Regions from separate parts of the Metabacillus litoralis genome, predicted to be linked through region 3. Evidence: a T-box and tRNA genes for the amino acid it is inferred to sense, from the RefSeq annotation. Region 3 holds a T-box; the other regions hold tRNA genes.
The links. The T-box of region 3 lies ahead of leuS (leucine--tRNA ligase). A T-box ahead of a tRNA ligase gene usually reads a tRNA of that ligase, here a tRNA-Leu.
Positions count from the first base shown of each region.

Region 1 (7,309 bases), 1.5 Mb from region 3:
AAGGAAGAATGGTGCTAGGTGTTGACCCTGCTTTTAGAACAGGCTGTAAATTAGCTGTTGTAGATCCGACTGGAAAAATGCTTCATATTGGAGTGGTATATCCACATCCACCTGTTAATAAGAAAGAACAAGCAAAAGAAAAGGTAATTGATGTTTTAAAGCAATTTAAAATAGAGGTTGTTGCAATCGGAAACGGAACGGCGTCAAGAGAAACAGAACAATTCATTGCAGATATATTAAGAGAATTATCTGGAGATATTTCATATCTTATCGTAAACGAAGCAGGTGCAAGTGTGTATTCGGCTTCAGAACTTGCTAGAGAAGAGTTCCCTGACTTACAGGTAGAAGAAAGAAGTGCAGTTTCCATTGCAAGAAGACTTCAGGATCCTTTGGCTGAACTAGTTAAGATTGATCCTAAATCAGTTGGTGTAGGGCAATATCAACATGATGTTTCCCAAAAGAAATTAAATGAATCACTAACGTTTGTTGTTGAAACAGTCGTAAACCAGGTTGGAGTTAACGTAAATACTGCCTCGTCTTCCTTACTTCAGTATGTAGCTGGACTCAGTAAGGCAGTTGCAAACAATGTTGTGAAAAAAAGAGAAGAGTTAGGGAGATTCTCTAACCGTAAACAACTAAAAGATATCCCTCGTCTAGGAGCAAAAACATATGAGCAGTGTATTGGCTTCTTACGAGTTCTTGATGGAGATCATCCTTTAGATCGAACAAGTATTCACCCTGAACGCTATGGGGAAGTTGAAAAACTATTGAAGCAATTAAACGTATCTTTAGCCGATTTAGGAAGCGAAGAGTTAAAAGATAAAGTGAAAAACCTAAATCTACAAGAAACAGCTGATGTATTATCAATTGGGGAGCTAACTCTAAAAGATATATGTGATGCATTAATTCGTCCAGAACGGGATCCTCGTGATGAAGTAACTAAGCCTTTGTTAAAGAAGGATGTATTAAAACTGGAGGATTTGCAGCAAGGAATGGAGCTTCAAGGAACAGTTCGCAATGTTGTCGATTTTGGAGCATTTGTTGATATAGGCGTTAAACAGGATGGATTGGTGCATATTTCTAAACTTAGTCGTTCGTTTGTAAAACACCCATTAGATGTTGTATCTGTAGGTGACGTTGTAACAGTTTGGGTGGACGATGTAGACTTTAAGAAAGGTCGAGTAGCACTTACTATGCTGAAGAGCTGAAGGTGAGTGAAGAAACCAAAAAGAAACACTGCTTTTAGGAGCAGTGTTTTTCTCTATAGAAAAACCAGCATTGATTAAGTAATTTTATTTGATAGCGATTTTTTTCTAAAAACGCCCGCTGCATTTGATTTTGTAACCAAGATGGCATTGCTCATACCTCCTTAACTATTATAATGGAGTATGGGTGTTTATAATGTATGCACTAGGCAAGTGTGGTGTTACATATATGGAGGAATTTTTCATGAATGATGATAAACTGCAACAATTGGTGGAAGACATTTCAATAAGCTTATTTAGAAAACCATTTAAGCATAAAGCAACCTTTAACAAAAGACTGAGAACAACCGGTGGAAGGTATATGCTAAGTACCCATAACATTGATATTAATCCGAAATATTTTCTTGAACATGGATTGGAAGAAATGATTGGGATCATTAAACATGAGCTTTGCCACTATCATCTTCATATAGAAGGAAAGGGATATAAGCACGGGGACGAAGACTTTAAATTATTATTAAAAGAAGTGGGTGCTCCTAGATTTTGTACGCCTTTAAAAACTGAATCTAAAAAAAGACAAGCTTCTCTCATCTACAAGTGTTCAGCTTGTCATCATGAGTACAAAAGAAAGAGAAAAGTAGACACAACACGTCTAGTTTGCGGCAAGTGTGCTGGTAAAATCTATCTTTTAAAAGGGGTTGACTCTTAAGTTGATACTATGTTAAATTATAAAAGCCGTCGTTGATGGCGGTTGAAAAACAAAGTTAAGTATAATGAATTCTTGACAAGACATGCTTGATTAAATATAATTAAAGAAGTCTGTTAGAAATTATTCCGCAGTAGCTCAGTGGTAGAGCTATCGGCTGTTAACCGATCGGTCGTAGGTTCGAGTCCTACCTGCGGAGCCATATGGGGAAGTACTCAAGAGGCTGAAGAGGCGCCCCTGCTAAGGGTGTAGGTCGCGTGAGCGGCGCGAGGGTTCAAATCCCTCCTTCTCCGCCATATTATAATGGCCCATTGGTCAAGCGGTTAAGACACCGCCCTTTCACGGCGGTAACACGGGTTCGAATCCCGTATGGGTCATAATTATATTTTAGAGAGTAGGAAGTGGGCACACTTGTAGCTCACCTCCTATTTTTTCTCTGGTATGATTAGTGTTGCTAGGTAATGAAACTTTAAGTTAAGGTGAGTTATTTTCACTACGTGAAAAAACTTTGGTCCGGTAGTTCAGTTGGTTAGAATGCCTGCCTGTCACGCAGGAGGTCGCGGGTTCGAGTCCCGTCCGGACCGCCATTATTTATTGGCGAGAATTACCAGTTGTAATAACACTTAGAATTTGATACTATTAACTTCTTGTTGCTTTGACGATAAATGTCTAGTGACATAACTTCAGTGGGCTATAGCCAAGCGGTAAGGCATCGCACTTTGACTGCGACATGCGTTGGTTCGAATCCAGCTAGCCCAGCCATTTAAGCCATTAGCTCAGTTGGTAGTGGCGATCAAATATGCTACGAAGTGAAACTTCAGCACGCAGATCGAATTGTTCCTTGAAGAAACCTTCAGAGGTTTAGTTGTCAAAACTAAGAGTATATTGAAAAAAGAGCCATTAGCTCAGTTGGTAGAGCATCTGACTTTTAATCAGAGGGTCGAAGGTTCGAGTCCTTCATGGCTCACCATTTACACACCTTGCGGGTGTGGCGGAATTGGCAGACGCGCTAGACTTAGGATCTAGTGTCCTTGTGACGTGGGGGTTCAAGTCCCTTCACCCGCACCAGAGTTTTTTAACATTATTAGAATTGATTTCGCGGTCGTGGCGGAATGGCAGACGCGCTAGGTTGAGGGCCTAGTGGGGGCGACCCCGTGGAGGTTCAAGTCCTCTCGGCCGCACCAGAACACACAAAAAATATTTTTATAAAAAGTATTGACTTGTTGGTTCTAAAGGTGTTATTATTGTAAAGTCGCTCGTTAATATAATTTAAAAATGCGCCCGTAGCTCAATTGGATAGAGCGTTTGACTACGGATCAAAAGGTTAGGGGTTCGACTCCTCTCGGGCGCGCCATATACGGGAAGTAGCTCAGCTTGGTAGAGCACTTGGTTTGGGACCAAGGGGTCGCAGGTTCGAATCCTGTCTTCCCGACCAGTCGAGTCACCTTGCGGGTGTAGTTTAGTGGTAAAACCTCAGCCTTCCAAGCTGATGATGAGGGTTCGATTCCCTTCACCCGCTCCAAAAAATGATCTTTGAAAACTAAACAAAACCAAGCGTGCCAACGTTAATTTCGATTAACAAAAAAACGTACTATATAGTACAAATTTATATGAGCTATATCAACTCTTTATTGGAGAGTTTGATCCTGGCTCAGGACGAACGCTGGCGGCGTGCCTAATACATGCAAGTCGAGCGAACCAATGGGAGCTTGCTCCCTGAGGTTAGCGGCGGACGGGTGAGTAACACGTGGGTAACCTGCCTGTAAGATTGGGATAACTCCGGGAAACCGGAGCTAATACCGGATAACATTTTGAACCGCATGGTTCAAAGTTGAAAGACGGCTTCGGCTGTCACTTACAGATGGACCCGCGGCGCATTAGCTAGTTGGTGAGGTAATGGCTCACCAAGGCGACGATGCGTAGCCGACCTGAGAGGGTGATCGGCCACACTGGGACTGAGACACGGCCCAGACTCCTACGGGAGGCAGCAGTAGGGAATCTTCCGCAATGGACGAAAGTCTGACGGAGCAACGCCGCGTGAACGATGAAGGCCTTCGGGTCGTAAAGTTCTGTTGTTAGGGAAGAACAAGTACCAGAGTAACTGCTGGTACCTTGACGGTACCTAACCAGAAAGCCACGGCTAACTACGTGCCAGCAGCCGCGGTAATACGTAGGTGGCAAGCGTTGTCCGGAATTATTGGGCGTAAAGCGCGCGCAGGCGGTTTCTTAAGTCTGATGTGAAAGCCCACGGCTCAACCGTGGAGGGTCATTGGAAACTGGGGAACTTGAGTGCAGAAGAGGAGAGTGGAATTCCACGTGTAGCGGTGAAATGCGTAGAGATGTGGAGGAACACCAGTGGCGAAGGCGACTCTCTGGTCTGTAACTGACGCTGAGGCGCGAAAGCGTGGGGAGCGAACAGGATTAGATACCCTGGTAGTCCACGCCGTAAACGATGAGTGCTAAGTGTTAGAGGGTTTCCGCCCTTTAGTGCTGCAGCAAACGCATTAAGCACTCCGCCTGGGGAGTACGGTCGCAAGACTGAAACTCAAAGGAATTGACGGGGGCCCGCACAAGCGGTGGAGCATGTGGTTTAATTCGAAGCAACGCGAAGAACCTTACCAGGTCTTGACATCCTTCGCTACTTCTAGAGATAGAAGGTTCCCCTTCGGGGGACGAAGTGACAGGTGGTGCATGGTTGTCGTCAGCTCGTGTCGTGAGATGTTGGGTTAAGTCCCGCAACGAGCGCAACCCTTGATCTTAGTTGCCAGCATTCAGTTGGGCACTCTAAGGTGACTGCCGGTGACAAACCGGAGGAAGGTGGGGATGACGTCAAATCATCATGCCCCTTATGACCTGGGCTACACACGTGCTACAATGGATGGTACAAAGGGCTGCAAGACCGCGAGGTCAAGCCAATCCCATAAAACCATTCTCAGTTCGGATTGCAGGCTGCAACTCGCCTGCATGAAGCCGGAATCGCTAGTAATCGCGGATCAGCATGCCGCGGTGAATACGTTCCCGGGCCTTGTACACACCGCCCGTCACACCACGAGAGTTTGTAACACCCGAAGTCGGTGGGGTAACCGTAAGGAGCCAGCCGCCTAAGGTGGGACAGATGATTGGGGTGAAGTCGTAACAAGGTAGCCGTATCGGAAGGTGCGGCTGGATCACCTCCTTTCTAAGGAAAATGAGGCACGCTTGGTATTTTGTTTAGTTTTGAGAGATCATTCTGATCTTTCTATATAAGTAAGACTCAATACATAGGAGTCTAAATGCAGAGTGCATTTGAACATCCTGTGTTTTATGTTCCTTGAAAACTAGATAACGAAAACAATTCAAGTAATTCACTGAGTTTAAACGCTTAGTTTAGTGATTCTCTTAATAATTGATTTAAACGACATCTTCGATGTCAAAGGTTAAGTTGTTAAGGGCGCACGGTGGATGCCTTGGCACTAGGAGCCGATGAAGGACGGTACTAACACCGATATGCTTCGGGGAGCTGTAAGTAAGCTTTGATCCGGAGATTTCCGAATGGGGAAACCCACTGCTCGTAATGGAGTAGTATCTTCACCTGAATTCATAGGGTGATGATGGCAGACCCGGGGAACTGAAACATCTAAGTACCCGGAGGAAGAGAAAGCAAACGCGATTTCCTGAGTAGCGGCGAGCGAAACGGAAGAAGCCCAAACCAAGAGGCTTGCCTCTTGGGGTTGTAGGACACTCTATACGGAGTTACAAAGGAACGGAGTAAATGAAGAGGTCTGGAAAGGCCCGTCAAAGAAGGTAACAACCCTGTAGTTGAAACTTCGTTCCCTCCAGAGTGGATCCTGAGTACGGCGGGACACGTGAAATCCCGTCGGAAGCAGGGAGGACCATCTCCCAAGGCTAAATACTCCCTAGTGACCGATAGTGAACCAGTACCGTGAGGGAAAGGTGAAAAGCACCCCGGAAGGGGAGTGAAAGAGATCCTGAAACCGTGTGCCTACAAGTAGTCAAAGCCCGTTAATGGGTAATGGCGTGCCTTTTGTAGAATGAACCGGCGAGTTACGATCCCGTGCAAGGTTAAGTTGATAAGACGGAGCCGCAGCGAAAGCGAGTCTGAATAGGGCGAAAGAGTACGTGGTCGTAGACCCGAAACCAGGTGATCTACCCATGTCCAGGGTGAAGTTCAGGTAACACTGAATGGAGGCCCGAACCCACGCACGTTGAAAAGTGCGGGGATGAGGTGTGGGTAGCGGAGAAATTCCAATCGAACTTGGAGATAGCTGGTTCTCTCCGAAATAGCTTTAGGGCTAGCCTTGAAATGAGAGTCTTGGAGGTAGAGCACTGATTGGACTAGGGGCCCCCATCGGGTTACCGAATTCAGTCAAACTCCGAATGCCAAAGACTTATGTTCAGGAGTCAGACTGCGAGTGATAAGATCCGTAGTCAAGAGGGAAACAGCCCAGACCACCAGCTAAGGTCCCAAAGTATACGTTAAGTGGAAAAGGATGTGGAGTTGCTTAGACAACCAGGATGTTGGCTTAGAAGCAGCCACCATTTAAAGAGTGCGTAATAGCTCACTGGTCGAGTGACTCTGCGCCGAAAATGTACCGGGGCTAAACGTATCACCGAAGCTGTGGACTGTTCTTACGAACAGTGGTAGGAGAGCGTTCTAAGGGCTGTGAAGCCAGACCGTAAGGACTGGTGGAGCGCTTAGAAGTGAGAATGCCGGTATGAGTAGCGAAAGAGGGGTGAGAATCCCCTCCACCGAATGCCTAAGGTTTCCTGAGGAAGGCTCGTCCGCTCAGGGTAAGTCGGGACCTAAGCCGAGGCCGAAAGGCGTAGGCGATGGCCAACAGGTTGAAATTCCTGTACCACCTCCTCACCGTTTGAGCAATGGGGGGACGCAGAAGGATAGGGTAAGCGCGCTGTTGGATATGCGCGTCCAAGCAGTTAGGCTGACAACGAGGCAAATCCCGTTGTCGTGAAGGCTGAGCTGTGATGGCGAGGGAATTATAGTACCGAAGTTCCTGATTCCACACTGCCAAGAAAAGCCTCTAGCGAGGTGAGAGGTGCCCGTACCGCAAACCGACACAGGTAGGCGAGGAGAGAATCCTAAGGTGAGCGAGAGAACTCTCGTTAAGGAACTCGGCAAAATGACCCCGTAACTTCGGGAGAAGGGGTGCTTTTTAGGGTGAATAGCCCGGAAAAGCCGCAGTGAATAGGCCCAGGCGACTGTTTAGCAAAAACACAGGTCTCTGCGAAGCCGCAAGGCGAAGTATAGGGGCTGACGCCTGCCCGGTGCTGGAAGGTTAAGGGGAGAGGTTAGCGCAAGCGAAGCTTTGAACCGAAGCCCCAGTAAACGGCGGCCGTAACTATAACGGTCCTAAGGTAGCGAAATTCCTTGTCGGGTAAG
Region 1 covers NZ_CP033043.1:4,388,885-4,396,193, forward strand. Annotated here, with positions in the region: gene D9842_RS21515 (Tex family protein) at 1-1,208, shown strand, start outside; gene cmpA (cortex morphogenetic protein CmpA) at 1,243-1,356, opposite strand; gene D9842_RS21525 (SprT family protein) at 1,450-1,914, shown strand; tRNA gene D9842_RS21530 (tRNA-Asn) at 2,039-2,113, shown strand; tRNA gene D9842_RS21535 (tRNA-Ser) at 2,117-2,207, shown strand; tRNA gene D9842_RS21540 (tRNA-Glu) at 2,217-2,288, shown strand; tRNA gene D9842_RS21545 (tRNA-Asp) at 2,422-2,498, shown strand; tRNA gene D9842_RS21550 (tRNA-Gln) at 2,599-2,673, shown strand; tRNA gene D9842_RS21555 (tRNA-Lys) at 2,806-2,881, shown strand; tRNA gene D9842_RS21560 (tRNA-Leu) at 2,894-2,979, shown strand; tRNA gene D9842_RS21565 (tRNA-Leu) at 3,010-3,095, shown strand; tRNA gene D9842_RS21570 (tRNA-Arg) at 3,189-3,265, shown strand; tRNA gene D9842_RS21575 (tRNA-Pro) at 3,270-3,346, shown strand; tRNA gene D9842_RS21580 (tRNA-Gly) at 3,360-3,433, shown strand; rRNA gene D9842_RS21585 (16S ribosomal RNA) at 3,540-5,089, shown strand; rRNA gene D9842_RS21590 (23S ribosomal RNA) at 5,326-7,309, shown strand, end outside.
Region 1: it has a tRNA-Leu gene. The T-box ahead of leuS (leucine--tRNA ligase) is inferred to sense a tRNA for this amino acid. The anticodon was not compared.

Region 2 (7,309 bases), 1.8 Mb from region 3:
ATCGGAAGGTGCGGCTGGATCACCTCCTTTCTAAGGAAAAATGAAGGACAAGCTCTTTCATAAAAAGACGTTTCTGATTTTGTTTAGTTTTGAGAGAATTATCTCTCAATATATGTTCCTTGAAAACTAGATAACGAAAACAATTCAAGTAATTCACTGAGTTTAAACGCTTAGTTTAGTGATTCTCTTAATAGTTAATAAACAGACATTAAGTAAGTATTGATGTCTTGAGGCGGAAGAGGAGCGAAGAGTACGAGGCGACGAAATGTTTGAGGAGCGGAATGGACGTAATTGGTCCATGAGCACCGCAGAACATGAAGCGGGCGAAGTAATCTGAAGCTCATCTTTTGCCGGAGGTTAAGTTGTTAAGGGCGCACGGTGGATGCCTTGGCACTAGGAGCCGATGAAGGACGGTACTAACACCGATATGCTTCGGGGAGCTGTAAGTAAGCTTTGATCCGGAGATTTCCGAATGGGGAAACCCACTGCTCGTAATGGAGTAGTATCTTCACCTGAATTCATAGGGTGATGATGGCAGACCCGGGGAACTGAAACATCTAAGTACCCGGAGGAAGAGAAAGCAAACGCGATTTCCCAAGTAGCGGCGAGCGAAACGGAAGAAGCCCAAACCAAGAGGCTTGCCTCTTGGGGTTGTAGGACACTCTATACGGAGTTACAAAGGAACGGAGTAAATGAAGAGGTCTGGAAAGGCCCGTCAAAGAAGGTAACAACCCTGTAGTTGAAACTTCGTTCCCTCCAGAGTGGATCCTGAGTACGGCGGGACACGTGAAATCCCGTCGGAAGCAGGGAGGACCATCTCCCAAGGCTAAATACTCCCTAGTGACCGATAGTGAACCAGTACCGTGAGGGAAAGGTGAAAAGCACCCCGGAAGGGGAGTGAAAGAGATCCTGAAACCGTGTGCCTACAAGTAGTCAAAGCCCGTTAATGGGTAATGGCGTGCCTTTTGTAGAATGAACCGGCGAGTTACGATCCCGTGCAAGGTTAAGTTGATAAGACGGAGCCGCAGCGAAAGCGAGTCTGAATAGGGCGAAAGAGTACGTGGTCGTAGACCCGAAACCAGGTGATCTACCCATGTCCAGGGTGAAGTTCAGGTAACACTGAATGGAGGCCCGAACCCACGCACGTTGAAAAGTGCGGGGATGAGGTGTGGGTAGCGGAGAAATTCCAATCGAACTTGGAGATAGCTGGTTCTCTCCGAAATAGCTTTAGGGCTAGCCTTGAAATGAGAGTCTTGGAGGTAGAGCACTGATTGGACTAGGGGCCCCCATCGGGTTACCGAATTCAGTCAAACTCCGAATGCCAAAGACTTATGTTCAGGAGTCAGACTGCGAGTGATAAGATCCGTAGTCAAGAGGGAAACAGCCCAGACCACCAGCTAAGGTCCCAAAGTATACGTTAAGTGGAAAAGGATGTGGAGTTGCTTAGACAACCAGGATGTTGGCTTAGAAGCAGCCACCATTTAAAGAGTGCGTAATAGCTCACTGGTCGAGTGACTCTGCGCCGAAAATGTACCGGGGCTAAACGTATCACCGAAGCTGTGGACTGTTCTTACGAACAGTGGTAGGAGAGCGTTCTAAGGGCTGTGAAGCCAGACCGTAAGGACTGGTGGAGCGCTTAGAAGTGAGAATGCCGGTATGAGTAGCGAAAGAGGGGTGAGAATCCCCTCCACCGAATGCCTAAGGTTTCCTGAGGAAGGCTCGTCCGCTCAGGGTAAGTCGGGACCTAAGCCGAGGCCGAAAGGCGTAGGCGATGGACAACAGGTTGAAATTCCTGTACCACCTCCTCACCGTTTGAGCAATGGGGGGACGCAGAAGGATAGGGTAAGCGCGCTGTTGGATATGCGCGTCCAAGCAGTTAGGCTGACAACGAGGCAAATCCCGTTGTCGTGAAGGCTGAGCTGTGATGGCGAGGGAATTATAGTACCGAAGTTCCTGATTCCACACTGCCAAGAAAAGCTTCTAGCGAGGTGAGAGGTGCCCGTACCGCAAACCGACACAGGTAGGCGAGGAGAGAATCCTAAGGTGAGCGAGAGAACTCTCGTTAAGGAACTCGGCAAAATGACCCCGTAACTTCGGGAGAAGGGGTGCTTTTTAGGGTGAATAGCCCGGAAAAGCCGCAGTGAATAGGCCCAGGCGACTGTTTAGCAAAAACACAGGTCTCTGCGAAGCCGCAAGGCGAAGTATAGGGGCTGACGCCTGCCCGGTGCTGGAAGGTTAAGGGGAGAGGTTAGCGCAAGCGAAGCTTTGAACCGAAGCCCCAGTAAACGGCGGCCGTAACTATAACGGTCCTAAGGTAGCGAAATTCCTTGTCGGGTAAGTTCCGACCCGCACGAAAGGCGTAACGATCTGGGCACTGTCTCAACGAGAGACTCGGTGAAATTATAGTACCTGTGAAGATGCAGGTTACCCGCGACAGGACGGAAAGACCCCGTGGAGCTTTACTGTAGCCTGATATTGAATTTTGGTACAGCTTGTACAGGATAGGTAGGAGCCTGAGAAGCCGGAGCGCTAGCTTCGGTGGAGGCGTCGGTGGGATACTACCCTGGCTGTATTGAAATTCTAACCCACAGCCCTGACCGGGCTGGGAGACAGTGTCAGGTGGGCAGTTTGACTGGGGCGGTCGCCTCCTAAAATGTAACGGAGGCGCCCAAAGGTTCCCTCAGAATGGTTGGAAATCATTCGTAGAGTGTAAAGGCACAAGGGAGCTTGACTGCGAGACCTACAAGTCGAGCAGGGACGAAAGTCGGGCTTAGTGATCCGGTGGTTCCGCATGGAAGGGCCATCGCTCAACGGATAAAAGCTACCCCGGGGATAACAGGCTTATCTCCCCCAAGAGTCCACATCGACGGGGAGGTTTGGCACCTCGATGTCGGCTCATCGCATCCTGGGGCTGTAGTCGGTCCCAAGGGTTGGGCTGTTCGCCCATTAAAGCGGTACGCGAGCTGGGTTCAGAACGTCGTGAGACAGTTCGGTCCCTATCCGTCGTGGGCGTAGGAAATTTGAGAGGAGCTGTCCTTAGTACGAGAGGACCGGGATGGACGCACCGCTGGTGTACCAGTTGTCTTGCCAAAGGCATAGCTGGGTAGCTATGTGCGGAAGGGATAAGTGCTGAAAGCATCTAAGCATGAAGCCCCCCTCAAGATGAGATTTCCCATCACATTAGTGAGTAAGATCCCTGAAAGATGATCAGGTTGATAGGTCAGAGGTGGAAGCGCGGTGACGTGTGGAGCTGACTGATACTAATCGATCGAGGACTTAACCTAATAGAAAAGCGGAAGAAGCTTAGCTTTTATCCATAGGGAATTGGTGCGATCGAGATGAAGTCGTTCTTTGACTTCTTCGAGAGAGTGAAATTACCGTAGGATTTGGCTTCTGGAGCTGGACAAAGTAAGAGCGTAAACTCAGTAGAGTGAAGTTGAATTGTGAATCGTTATCTAGTTTTGAAGGAACATCCTTCAAACTTAATTTTGTCTGGTAATGATGGCGAAGAGGTCACACCCGTTCCCATGCCGAACACGGAAGTTAAGCTCTTCAGCGCCGATGGTAGTTGGGGGATTCCCCCTGTGAGAGTAGGACGTTGCCAGGCAAACCTTTATAGGTTTGATATTATTAAAAATATGGCCCATTGGTCAAGCGGTTAAGACACCGCCCTTTCACGGCGGTAACACGGGTTCGAATCCCGTATGGGTCACCATAGTTTTTTTCGCGCTAGCGAAGATAGCTTACTTAATGAAATTCATAAATTTCATGTTATTTTGGAGGATTAGCTCAGCTGGGAGAGCACCTGCCTTACAAGCAGGGGGTCGGCGGTTCGATCCCGTCATCCTCCACCATAGATTTTTCGCACTAGCGAAAATATCTTACCATATGCCGGTGTAGCTCAACTGGTAGAGCACGATCGAATATGCTTCGAAGCTCCTGCTTCAGCACACAAATCGAGCTGCTACTTGAATAATCTTTCTGAGATTTGGGTGACTGGTAAGTAAGATGAAACCTAATTTACATCTATAATAATGCCGGTGTAGCTCAACTGGTAGAGCAACTGACTTGTAATCAGTAGGTTGGGGGTTCAAGTCCTCTCGCCGGCACCACTCATTTTAGTAATCATATCTCATTATAAGATGAGCCATTAGCTCAGTTGGTAGAGCACGAACGAGTATGCTTCGTAGCAATACATCAGCACACAAATTGAGTTGCTTCTTGAATAAGCTTACTGAAATTTGGGTGTCAATAACAAGAAATGAACTAAATATTATTACTCATTATAAAATGAGCCATTAGCTCAGTTGGTAGAGCATCTGACTTTTAATCAGAGGGTCGAAGGTTCGAGTCCTTCATGGCTCACCATTTAACACACCTTGCGGGTGTGGCGGAATTGGCAGACGCGCTAGACTTAGGATCTAGTGTCTTTATGACGTGGGGGTTCAAGTCCCTTCACCCGCACCAAAGATTTTTTAGAATATGCATAATGCGGAAGTAGTTCAGTGGTAGAACACCACCTTGCCAAGGTGGGGGTCGCGGGTTCGAATCCCGTCTTCCGCTCCAAAAAAAGTGCCGGGGTGGCGGAACTGGCAGACGCACAGGACTTAAAATCCTGCGGTAGGTGACTACCGTACCGGTTCGATTCCGGTCCTCGGCACCATAGTTTTTTCGCGCTAGCGAAAATAACTTACCTTAATTTCTATAGATTAATTTAGATTATTAGCGCCCGTAGCTCAATTGGATAGAGCGTTTGACTACGGATCAAAAGGTTAGGGGTTCGACTCCTCTCGGGCGCGCCAATTTAAAAATTGGAAGTCAGAAGTGAGATTTTTTGATATGCTTCGTAGCAATATTAGAAATCTTGACCCTCTTACATCCCACATGTGATATTTTGAACGGGAAGTAGCTCAGCTTGGTAGAGCACTTGGTTTGGGACCAAGGGGTCGCAGGTTCGAATCCTGTCTTCCCGACCATTCATTATTATGATTATGGGGCCTTAGCTCAGCTGGGAGAGCGCCTGCTTTGCACGCAGGAGGTCAGCGGTTCGATCCCGCTAGGCTCCACTTGAAATTTTGATTTTTGGCGGTATAGCTCAGCTGGTTAGAGCGAGCCGTAAACATCCTGAATTAGCTTCATTGTAGGCTTGCGAGGAATGTGTCTGATAAGAGACATGACGAGCATGGTTTTTAAACAGTGAGCGTTTTGTTATTATGGCGGTGTAGCTCAGCTGGCTAGAGCGTACGGTTCATACCCGTGAGGTCGTGGGTTCGATTCCCTCCGCCGCTATTAAAGAACAACGATGATAATAAATGAGTAAAATCATTTATTGGACCCTTAGCTCAGCTGGTTAGAGCAGACGGCTCATAACCGTCCGGTCGTAGGTTCGAGTCCTACAGGGTCCATTTATTACGGAGGAATACCCAAGTCCGGCTGAAGGGATCGGTCTTGAAAACCGACAGGGGTGTCAAAGCCCGCAGGGGTTCGAATCCCCTTTCCTCCTCCATATTCTTAAAACTTTTTATATTTTTATCATCGCGGGGTGGAGCAGTCTGGTAGCTCGTCGGGCTCATAACCCGAAGGTCGCAGGTTCAAATCCTGTCCCCGCAACCAAACATATTAGAAATATATGTTAAGGTTAGTTAATTTCACTACGTGAAAAAACTTTGGTCCGGTAGTTCAGTTGGTTAGAATGCCTGCCTGTCACGCAGGAGGTCGCGGGTTCGAGTCCCGTCCGGACCGCCATTATTATTTATACTTATTCTAGTCTAATTATAGAGTAAGAGGGTTTCAATAAGCGAAAAGATCAAGGAAGCGAGTGAATGAACACCGGAGCGTATAACCATACGTGAGGATGTGAATGAACGAGCTGACGCAGAGATTTGAAGCTTAGTGGAAGCCGTAAACTATGTTGGCTCGGTAGCTCAGTTGGTAGAGCACGTTCGAATATGCTTCTCTGAATAAACTTCAGCGTACTCATCGAGCTGCATCTTGAATAATCCCTCTGAGATGAGGACGATTCACTAATTGAAAACCTTAAAATACTAACAAGTTAAAGGAATAAATAAATGATACGTGAAGAGCAATCTTGTATCTTATTTATTAATACTAACTAATTTTATGGCTCGGTAGCTCAGTTGGTAGAGCAATGGACTGAAAATCCATGTGTCGGCGGTTCGATTCCGTCCCGAGCCACCACTTGTAATTGAATAGTATGGAGGGGTAGCGAAGTGGCTAAACGCGGCGGACTGTAAATCCGCTCCTTAGGGTTCGGCAGTTCGAATCTGCCCCCCTCCACCATTTCCCTTTTAGTGGCGGTTGTGGCGAAGTGGTTAACGCATCGGATTGTGGTTCCGACATTCGTGGGTTCGATTCCCATCAGCCGCCCCAATTTTATATTCAGACATCGTTGCTCAGTAACTTGTTACTTAGTAATTATAGATGCAGAAAAGAAATATCCTCTTGTTGGTTTGAGCACAAGACATTAATTTATGTGTAAAAAGTGTGGAATATGAAGTGAACGAGACTGATTAAGGTTGAAAGTATACCTAGTAGTCGACGATATTTCGTGTTATTTCCTGTCAGAAATAACCCAAAATATCCTCTTGCGATGAGGATACATGTAGCATATTCAAGGAAGCCTATTCCTGAAGCTAATTCAATGGGCTATAGCCAAGCGGTAAGGCATCGCACTTTGACTGCGACATGCGTTGGTTCGAATCCAGCTAGCCCAGCCATTTACTTTTTAAGGCATCATAGCCAAGTGGTAAGGCCGAGGTCTGCAAAACCTCTATCCCCGGTTCAAATCCGGGTGGTGCCTCCAGGACACTTTTTTATGCGGGTGTAGTTTAGTGGTAAAACCTCAGCCTTCCAAGCTGATGATGAGGGTTCGATTCCCTTCACCCGCTCCAAATATTATGGGCCTATAGCTCAGCTGGTTAGAGCGCACGCCTGATAAGCGTGAGGTCGATGGTTCGAGTCCATTTAGGCCCACCATAAGTACAATATAGTTGTTCCGCAGTAGCTCAGTGGTAGAGCAATCGGCTGTTAACCGATCGGTCGTAGGTTCGAGTCCTACCTGCGGAGCCATTTTTATTATGTGGGGAAATACTCAAGAGGCTGAAGAGGCGCCCCTGCTAAGGGTGTAGGTCGTGTAAGCGGCGCGAGGGTTCAAATCCCTCTTTCTCCGCCAGAAATACATATATATAATGCGCCTTTAGCTCAGCAGGATAGAGCAACGGCCTTCTAAGCCGTCGGTCAGAGGTTCGAATCCTCTAAGGCGCGTAAAGTCAGAACTAACCGTAAACAG
Region 2 covers NZ_CP033043.1:4,684,071-4,691,379, forward strand. Annotated here, with positions in the region: rRNA gene D9842_RS22770 (16S ribosomal RNA) at 1-30, shown strand, start outside; rRNA gene D9842_RS22775 (23S ribosomal RNA) at 356-3,284, shown strand; rRNA gene rrf (5S ribosomal RNA) at 3,492-3,607, shown strand; tRNA gene D9842_RS22785 (tRNA-Glu) at 3,641-3,715, shown strand; tRNA gene D9842_RS22790 (tRNA-Val) at 3,779-3,854, shown strand; tRNA gene D9842_RS22795 (tRNA-Thr) at 4,037-4,112, shown strand; tRNA gene D9842_RS22800 (tRNA-Lys) at 4,293-4,368, shown strand; tRNA gene D9842_RS22805 (tRNA-Leu) at 4,382-4,467, shown strand; tRNA gene D9842_RS22810 (tRNA-Gly) at 4,492-4,566, shown strand; tRNA gene D9842_RS22815 (tRNA-Leu) at 4,575-4,663, shown strand; tRNA gene D9842_RS22820 (tRNA-Arg) at 4,726-4,802, shown strand; tRNA gene D9842_RS22825 (tRNA-Pro) at 4,900-4,976, shown strand; tRNA gene D9842_RS22830 (tRNA-Ala) at 4,994-5,066, shown strand; tRNA gene D9842_RS22835 (tRNA-Met) at 5,216-5,289, shown strand; tRNA gene D9842_RS22840 (tRNA-Ile) at 5,332-5,405, shown strand; tRNA gene D9842_RS22845 (tRNA-Ser) at 5,414-5,506, shown strand; tRNA gene D9842_RS22850 (tRNA-Met) at 5,537-5,613, shown strand; tRNA gene D9842_RS22855 (tRNA-Asp) at 5,669-5,745, shown strand; tRNA gene D9842_RS22860 (tRNA-Phe) at 6,123-6,198, shown strand; tRNA gene D9842_RS22865 (tRNA-Tyr) at 6,217-6,300, shown strand; tRNA gene D9842_RS22870 (tRNA-His) at 6,315-6,390, shown strand; tRNA gene D9842_RS22875 (tRNA-Gln) at 6,663-6,737, shown strand; tRNA gene D9842_RS22880 (tRNA-Cys) at 6,750-6,823, shown strand; tRNA gene D9842_RS22885 (tRNA-Gly) at 6,838-6,911, shown strand; tRNA gene D9842_RS22890 (tRNA-Ile) at 6,920-6,996, shown strand; tRNA gene D9842_RS22895 (tRNA-Asn) at 7,015-7,089, shown strand; tRNA gene D9842_RS22900 (tRNA-Ser) at 7,102-7,192, shown strand; tRNA gene D9842_RS22905 (tRNA-Arg) at 7,211-7,284, shown strand.
Region 2: it has a tRNA-Leu gene. The T-box ahead of leuS (leucine--tRNA ligase) is inferred to sense a tRNA for this amino acid. The anticodon was not compared.

Region 3 (7,309 bases):
GATCATGCACGTGAAGGAGGTTGAGGTATGCCACGCTCTTTATGGTTACTTGTAATTGGTATGATGATTAATGTTACCGGAGCTTCATTCTTATGGCCGTTAAACACGATCTATATCCATGAACATCTAGGTAAGTCTTTAACTTTAGCTGGGATTGTTCTCATGCTTAATGCTGCTGCAGGTGTAATAGGAAATCTTGTTGGTGGAGTTTTGTTTGACAAAATTGGTGGCTATAAATCCATCTTAATAGGTATCATCATTACTTTAGTTTCAATTGTCATTTTGATGTTTAATCATAGCTGGCCAGTTTATATGTACTTGCTAATCTTTATTGGATTCGGTTCAGGTATTGTTTTTCCTGCTACATATGCTCTAGCCGGAACTGTTTGGCCAGAAGGTGGTAGGAAAGCCTTTAACTCTATATATGTAGCACAAAATGTTGGTGTTGCAGCAGGAGCTTCGTTAGGAGGAATTGTTGCTTCCATCTCATTTAATTATATATTTGTAGCAAATGCAGCTTTGTATGCTGTTTTTTTCTTTGTAGCATTCTTCGGGTATCGAAATATTGATGGAGCAAGTGCAAAGCAAACCTCGATTTTAAATGAAAAAACAGCTATAAAAAGTCGTCATAAGTTTACGGCTTTAATTATTTTGTGTACGGGTTATTTACTATGCTGGGTTGGTTATGTTCAATGGCCTTCAACAATCTCTTCTTACACTCAAACCCTAAATATTCCTATAAGTCAATACAGTCTTTTATGGACAATTAACGGTGCGATGATTGTGTTAGGTCAGCCACTTATTTCCATGTTTGTGAAACGTTTTGCTAAAACATTAAAAAGACAAATGGTCATTGGATTTGTTGTGTTTATGTTTTCTTTTGTGATTGCTTTGTTTGCAGAGCAATTTACTGGATTTCTTGTTGCTATGGTTATTTTAACAATAGGAGAAATGCTTGTTTGGCCAGCGGTTCCTACAATTGCAAATGATTTAGCTCCTGAAGGAAGACAAGGCTTTTATCAAGGATTTGTTAATAGTACAGCAACAGGTGGTAGAATGATTGGCCCTATACTTGGGGGTGTAATCGCAGACTACTACAATATGAACCTCTTATTTATGATTATTATTACTTTATTAGCAGTTGGTATCTTTACTACTTTCATTTATGATAAAAAGCTTAATGCTGTTATTGAAAAGAAAAGGTCTCAGGCACCCGATGTTTACGGGGTCTAAGACCTTTTCTTTTTTTCTGAAACTTACACTGCTACCTACACTGCTACCTTGTGATACGATAGGGGAAAAAATGATTAACAGGGGAAGGTAAATGTCATGATCAATCAATGTTTTCCTTACGCAAAGGAAATAATTGAAACGCTTACGTTTGGATTGTTATAGTCGATGCTGATGATAATTATTGAAAGAAAAATCATAAATGATGCCTATACTTGCATATCACGACAAATTTATATAAAATAATCTTAAATCTATATACGAAATGAACGGAGAAAAGGAATAGTAATTAGTGAAAATGTGCTCAGAGAGTTGACGGATGGTGAGAGTCAACCAGTTTTTGCTAATGAACTCGCCTTTGAGTTACAAATGTGAAAGAGAAATAGATCAAGTAATATTTGTCGTCTATCCACGTTACGGATGTCAAAGTGGGCATAATTATACTATGCCAAAGTTGGGTGGTACCACGGGAATTAAGCCTCTCGTCCCTGTTTGGGATGTGGGCTTTTTTCGTTTTTATAGACTTTTGAAAGCTTTGACCCGTTCAACAGGTTATAAAATAAAATAAGAGCAAGCTTTAAGGAGGAAAACAGATGAGCTTCAATCATCAAGAGATTGAAAAGAAATGGCAAGATTATTGGTTACATAATAAAACATTTAAAACAACAGAAGATACAGAAAAACCGAAGTTCTATGCATTGGACATGTTCCCATATCCATCAGGAGCGGGTCTCCATGTAGGACATCCTGAAGGATATACAGCAACAGACATTTTATCTCGTATGAAACGTATGCAAGGGTATAATGTTCTTCATCCGATGGGATGGGATGCATTTGGTTTACCTGCTGAACAGTATGCGCTTGATACAGGGAATGACCCAGCTGAATTTACAAAGCAAAACATTGATAACTTCAGAAGACAAATCCAAGCACTAGGGTTTTCATATGATTGGGATCGTGAAGTTAACACAACAGACCCTGAATACTACAAATGGACTCAATGGATCTTTTTGCAGCTTTATAAAAAAGGTTTGGCATATGTAGATGAAGTACCTGTAAACTGGTGCCCTGCGTTAGGTACCGTTTTAGCAAATGAGGAAGTTATTGATGGGAAAAGTGAGCGTGGAGGTCATCCAGTTGAGCGACGCCCAATGAAGCAGTGGATGCTGAAAATTACAGCATATGCTGATCGTCTTCTTGAAGACTTAGAGGACGTTGACTGGCCAGAAAGCATCAAAGATATGCAACGTAACTGGATCGGTCGTTCTGAAGGTGCTCATGTAACATTTGATATTGAAGGACATAATGAAACATTTACTGTTTTCACAACACGTCCTGATACATTATTTGGTGCAACATACGCTGTTTTAGCTCCAGAGCATTCTTTTATTGAAAAAATTACGACTGAGGATCAAAAACAAGCAGTTGAGGCTTATATTAACGAAGTAAAACATAAAAGTGATTTAGAGCGTACAGAGCTTTCAAAAGATAAAACAGGCGTATTTACAGGTGCTTATGCTATTAACCCTGTAAACGGTGAAAAAATGCCAATTTGGATTGCAGATTATGTACTTGTAACTTACGGTACTGGTGCGATTATGGCAGTTCCTGCACATGATGAGCGCGACTATGAATTTGCTGTAAAGTTTGATCTTCCGATTAAAGAAGTTGTAAGCGGTGGAGACGTGACGAAGGAAGCGTACACTGGTGAAGGTGAACACGTTAACTCCGATTTCTTAAATGGACTTGGTAAACAAGAAGCAATTGAAAAAGCGATCGCATGGCTTGAAGAAAACAAAAAAGGCGAAAAGAAAGTAACCTACCGTCTTCGTGACTGGTTATTCAGCCGTCAACGTTATTGGGGTGAGCCAATTCCAATTATTCATTGGGAAGATGGTACAATGTCAGCCGTTCCGGAAGAAGAACTTCCACTTGTATTACCAAAAACAACAGAAATTAGACCATCTGGAACAGGGGAATCTCCACTTGCAATTATTGATGAATTTGTAAATGTTGTTGATCCTGTAACAGGTAAAAAAGGTCGTCGTGAAACAAATACAATGCCGCAATGGGCTGGAAGCTGCTGGTATTATTTACGTTATATTGACCCGAAAAATAGCGAGGCTCTTGCAGATGATGCAAAATTAAAGCAATGGCTGCCTGTTGATATTTACATCGGAGGAGCTGAGCACGCTGTACTTCATTTACTGTACGCTCGCTTCTGGCATAAATTTTTATATGATATTGGTGTTGTGCCAACAAAAGAGCCATTCCAGAAGCTCTTTAACCAAGGGATGATTCTTGGTGAAAACAATGAGAAAATGAGTAAATCAAAAGGAAATGTTGTGAATCCTGATGAGATTGTTTCATCACATGGTGCAGACACGCTTCGTCTTTATGAAATGTTTATGGGACCATTAGAAGCATCAATCGCTTGGTCAACAACAGGTCTTGACGGAGCAAGACGTTTCTTAGATCGCGTATGGCGTCTGTTCATTGAAGAGAATGGTGAATTAAGTCCGAAGGTTGTTGATGAAGCAAGCGATGCGCTTGAACGCGTTTATCATCAAACGGTCAAAAAAGTATCAGAAGATTTGGAAGGACTGCGCTTCAACACAGCTATTTCACAGCTGATGGTCTTCATTAATGAAGCATACAAACAAACAGTGCTTCCGAAAGAGTATGTAGAGGGTGTTGTGAAGCTTCTATCACCAATCGCCCCTCATTTAGCTGAAGAGCTATGGAGCAAATTAGGTCACAGTAGCACAATTTCTTATGAAGCTTGGCCGACATTTGACGAAGCGAAACTTGTTGAAAATGAAGTAGAGATCGTTGTTCAGGTAAACGGAAAAGTCCGTGCAAAGCTTTTAGTAGCAAAAGATGTTACAAAAGAACAGTTAGAACAAATTGCATTAGAAGACGATCGTGTGAAAGAACATGTAGAAGGAAAAACAATACGAAAAGTAATTGCCGTACCTGGTAAGCTTGTGAATATTGTGGCGAACTAGTACGTGTTTTGGAATTGGCAAGCCCGGCTCAGTGAGAGTCGGGCTTGCTGTTTTTTTGCTTGTGTATGTCGTAGATTGTCGAAGAACTAATATCTGGTCAAAATCAGCAAATAAACTGTGAAAATTAGCAAATAAATCATAGAAATTGACTAATATATTGGACAAAATATCAAATATATCTCAAAAAGCATCAAATAAAGAAATTCTGCAAACTAGCACCTCACAAACTACTTTGATATAATGCAACTATTAAAACTGAAAGGGTGTACATAATGTCAGAATTTAAAGAAATTTCTCCTGAAGAGGTACAAAAAAGATTAGAAAATGGGGAAAAACTTGAGCTAATAGATGTTCGTGAAGACGAAGAAGTAGAAGCAGGCATGATTCCGCAAGCGAAGCATATTCGTATGAATGATATTCCGGAGCATTTAGATGCACTTGATAAAGATAAAGAAACGATTTACATTTGTCGCTCAGGTGGAAGAAGCGGAAATGTTTGTGCTTATTTACAAGACAAAGGATACGATGTTGTTAACATGACTGGTGGCATGCTTGATTATAAAGGTGAAACAAAGCCAAAGAGTCAGCTAGCGTAAATTAAATAAATAAACGGAATTTTTCCAGTTAGAATGAAGAATGGAACTTGTTTGGGGGGGTATAAACGGATTTTTTCCGGTTATGCAAAGTAAAATGGTCCATTTTCATCATTTTTGATGAAATAGGCGGAATTTTTCCGTCTATTTAATCTATTTTTCGTACTATTTCCTCATTAAGAGGAACTTTTCCGCTTATTTTAGTAGCTTATTTTCTGGCGATTCTTGATGAATTGGAAATCGCTTAACCAGGTGCTTATCTTGGTATAAAAAATGCTTGGAGCATATATGTCTCCAAGCATTTTACTTTTCCCGGTAAATAACAAGTGCTGAGTAACAATAGATTTGTTCTCCATCCTCGTCTATGGATACTGATACGCTGAATTTTATATCTCTAACCTGATTTTCTCCGAGGTCTGCTAGAAACCCATTGATTTCTTCTTCTAAATCTTTTTCGTGTTCTTCATCAAAAAGCGCCACTTTTAACATCATGATCACTTCCTAATTTCCATTTTAATAATCTGTATGATAGCTTGTCTAAATTTATTACTAGAATGGAGAAGTGATTTTATTCTTTAGAGTAAAGAGCAGCATTTGTTCCAGCAAGACGCCCGGTTACTAAAGCTGACGTAATATTATAGCCACCTGTGTAACCGTGTATATCTAGTATCTCACCACAGAAATATAATCCCGCTTTTAGTCTTGATGACATTTCCTTCGGGTGAATTTCTTTTACTGATACACCACCTCCAGTTACAAAGGCTTTCTCAATTGATAGTGTACCATGGACCTGAAATTGAAATTGCTTGCAATCTTTTACGAAAGAGCGCAATTTTTCATTTGATAGATTATCATACGTAACTAACGTATCAATTTGATTTTTTTCTAACAAAAAGAGTAAGTAACGTTCAGGTAGCAATCCTTTTAACACGTTTTTTATCGCTTTTTTTGAATCCTGTTTTAAATCTTTAACAATTGATTGAAAAAGCTGTTCCTCATTTTGATCAGGCAGGGCATCAATACTGACAGTAACGGCATTTGTTTTGAACTTTTTCATAGCCTTGACCACATATTGACTACATCTTAATACAGCTGGACCGGATATTCCGAAGTGAGTGAAAATCATATCCATTTTATGGGTAATAATTGTTTTTCCTTTTGGATTAAGGACACTGAGTGCCACATCACGTAAAGAAAGTCCTTGTAGAGCTTTCTCCTGGATAAATGGTTCATTCGAGGTAATAGGCACTTCAGTCGGAAACAATTCGGTAATCGTATGTCCGGCATTTTCAGCCCAGGCATATCCATCACCTGTACTCCCAGTATGTGGTACGCTTTTTCCACCAACAGCTAGTACAACTGCTTTTGTTATAATTGTTTCACCGTTAACTAGTACAATGCTTGTTACCTTTTCCTCATCGTATATCACATCTTTTACAGGTTCATTTGTACGTATTTCCACGTTTAATCGCTTTAATTCACTTATTAGTGCATCAACGACTGATTGCGCTTTGTCCGTGACGGGAAACATTCGACCATGATCTTCTTCTTTTAATTGAATACCTAGATTTTCAAAAAAACGGATAATATCTTCATTGCTGAATTCAGAGAAAGCACTATATAAAAAACGGCCATTTCCGGGTATATGTTTAATAATCTCATCTATTGGCAATCGATTTGTTACATTACAGCGACCACCACCTGATATGGCAAGCTTTCTTCCTAGTTTATTTCCTTTATCTAAAAGAAGTACACGAGCTCCTTTTTCTCCTGCAGCAATGGAAGCCATTAATCCTGAAGGACCGCCACCAATTACAACTACATCATATTTCATTTAATCCACACCTTTTTCACTTGTCTGCTACAATATTATATCTGAAGAACGTAAAAAGTAAAAAATTTGATGAAAAATAATGATGAATCACAATGCTTATGGTATATATATGGGTTTATGGTAAAATAGAAAAGTTGAATCTTCATAGAGAAGAATGGTGAGTAAGAAAAATGTCTAATAATTTGTTACGAGGAACGTTCGTATTAACATTAGGTACATACATATCAAGAATTTTAGGAATGATTTATTTAATTCCTTTTGCAGCGATGGTGGGAACAACTGGTGGAGGATTGTTTCATGCAGGATATGCACAATATACAATTTTCTTAAGCGTTGCAACAGCAGGGTTTCCAGCAGCTGTATCTAAATTTGTTTCAAAATATAATGCTTTAGGAGATTACCAAACGAGCCGAAGGATGTTTAAGGCAGGCATACTTGTTATGCTCATAACTGGCTTACTTGCTTTTGCTATCTTATATATGCTGGCACCATGGTTTGCAATTGCAGCACTTGCTGAAAGAGAGCTTAATGGAGTAACAGTTGAAGATGCAACTCTCGTCATCAGAATGGTGAGCATTGCGCTTATTGTTGTTCCGCTAATGAGCTTAATAAGGGGCTTCTTTCAGGGGCATCAATCTATGGGA
Region 3 covers NZ_CP033043.1:2,891,148-2,898,456, reverse strand. Annotated here, with positions in the region: gene D9842_RS14390 (MDR family MFS transporter) at 28-1,233, shown strand; T-box leader at 1,494-1,723, shown strand; gene leuS (leucine--tRNA ligase) at 1,824-4,238, shown strand; gene D9842_RS14380 (rhodanese-like domain-containing protein) at 4,511-4,834, shown strand; gene D9842_RS14375 (sporulation protein Cse60) at 5,135-5,320, opposite strand; gene D9842_RS14370 (BaiN/RdsA family NAD(P)/FAD-dependent oxidoreductase) at 5,400-6,665, opposite strand; gene D9842_RS14365 (putative polysaccharide biosynthesis protein) at 6,836-7,309, shown strand, end outside.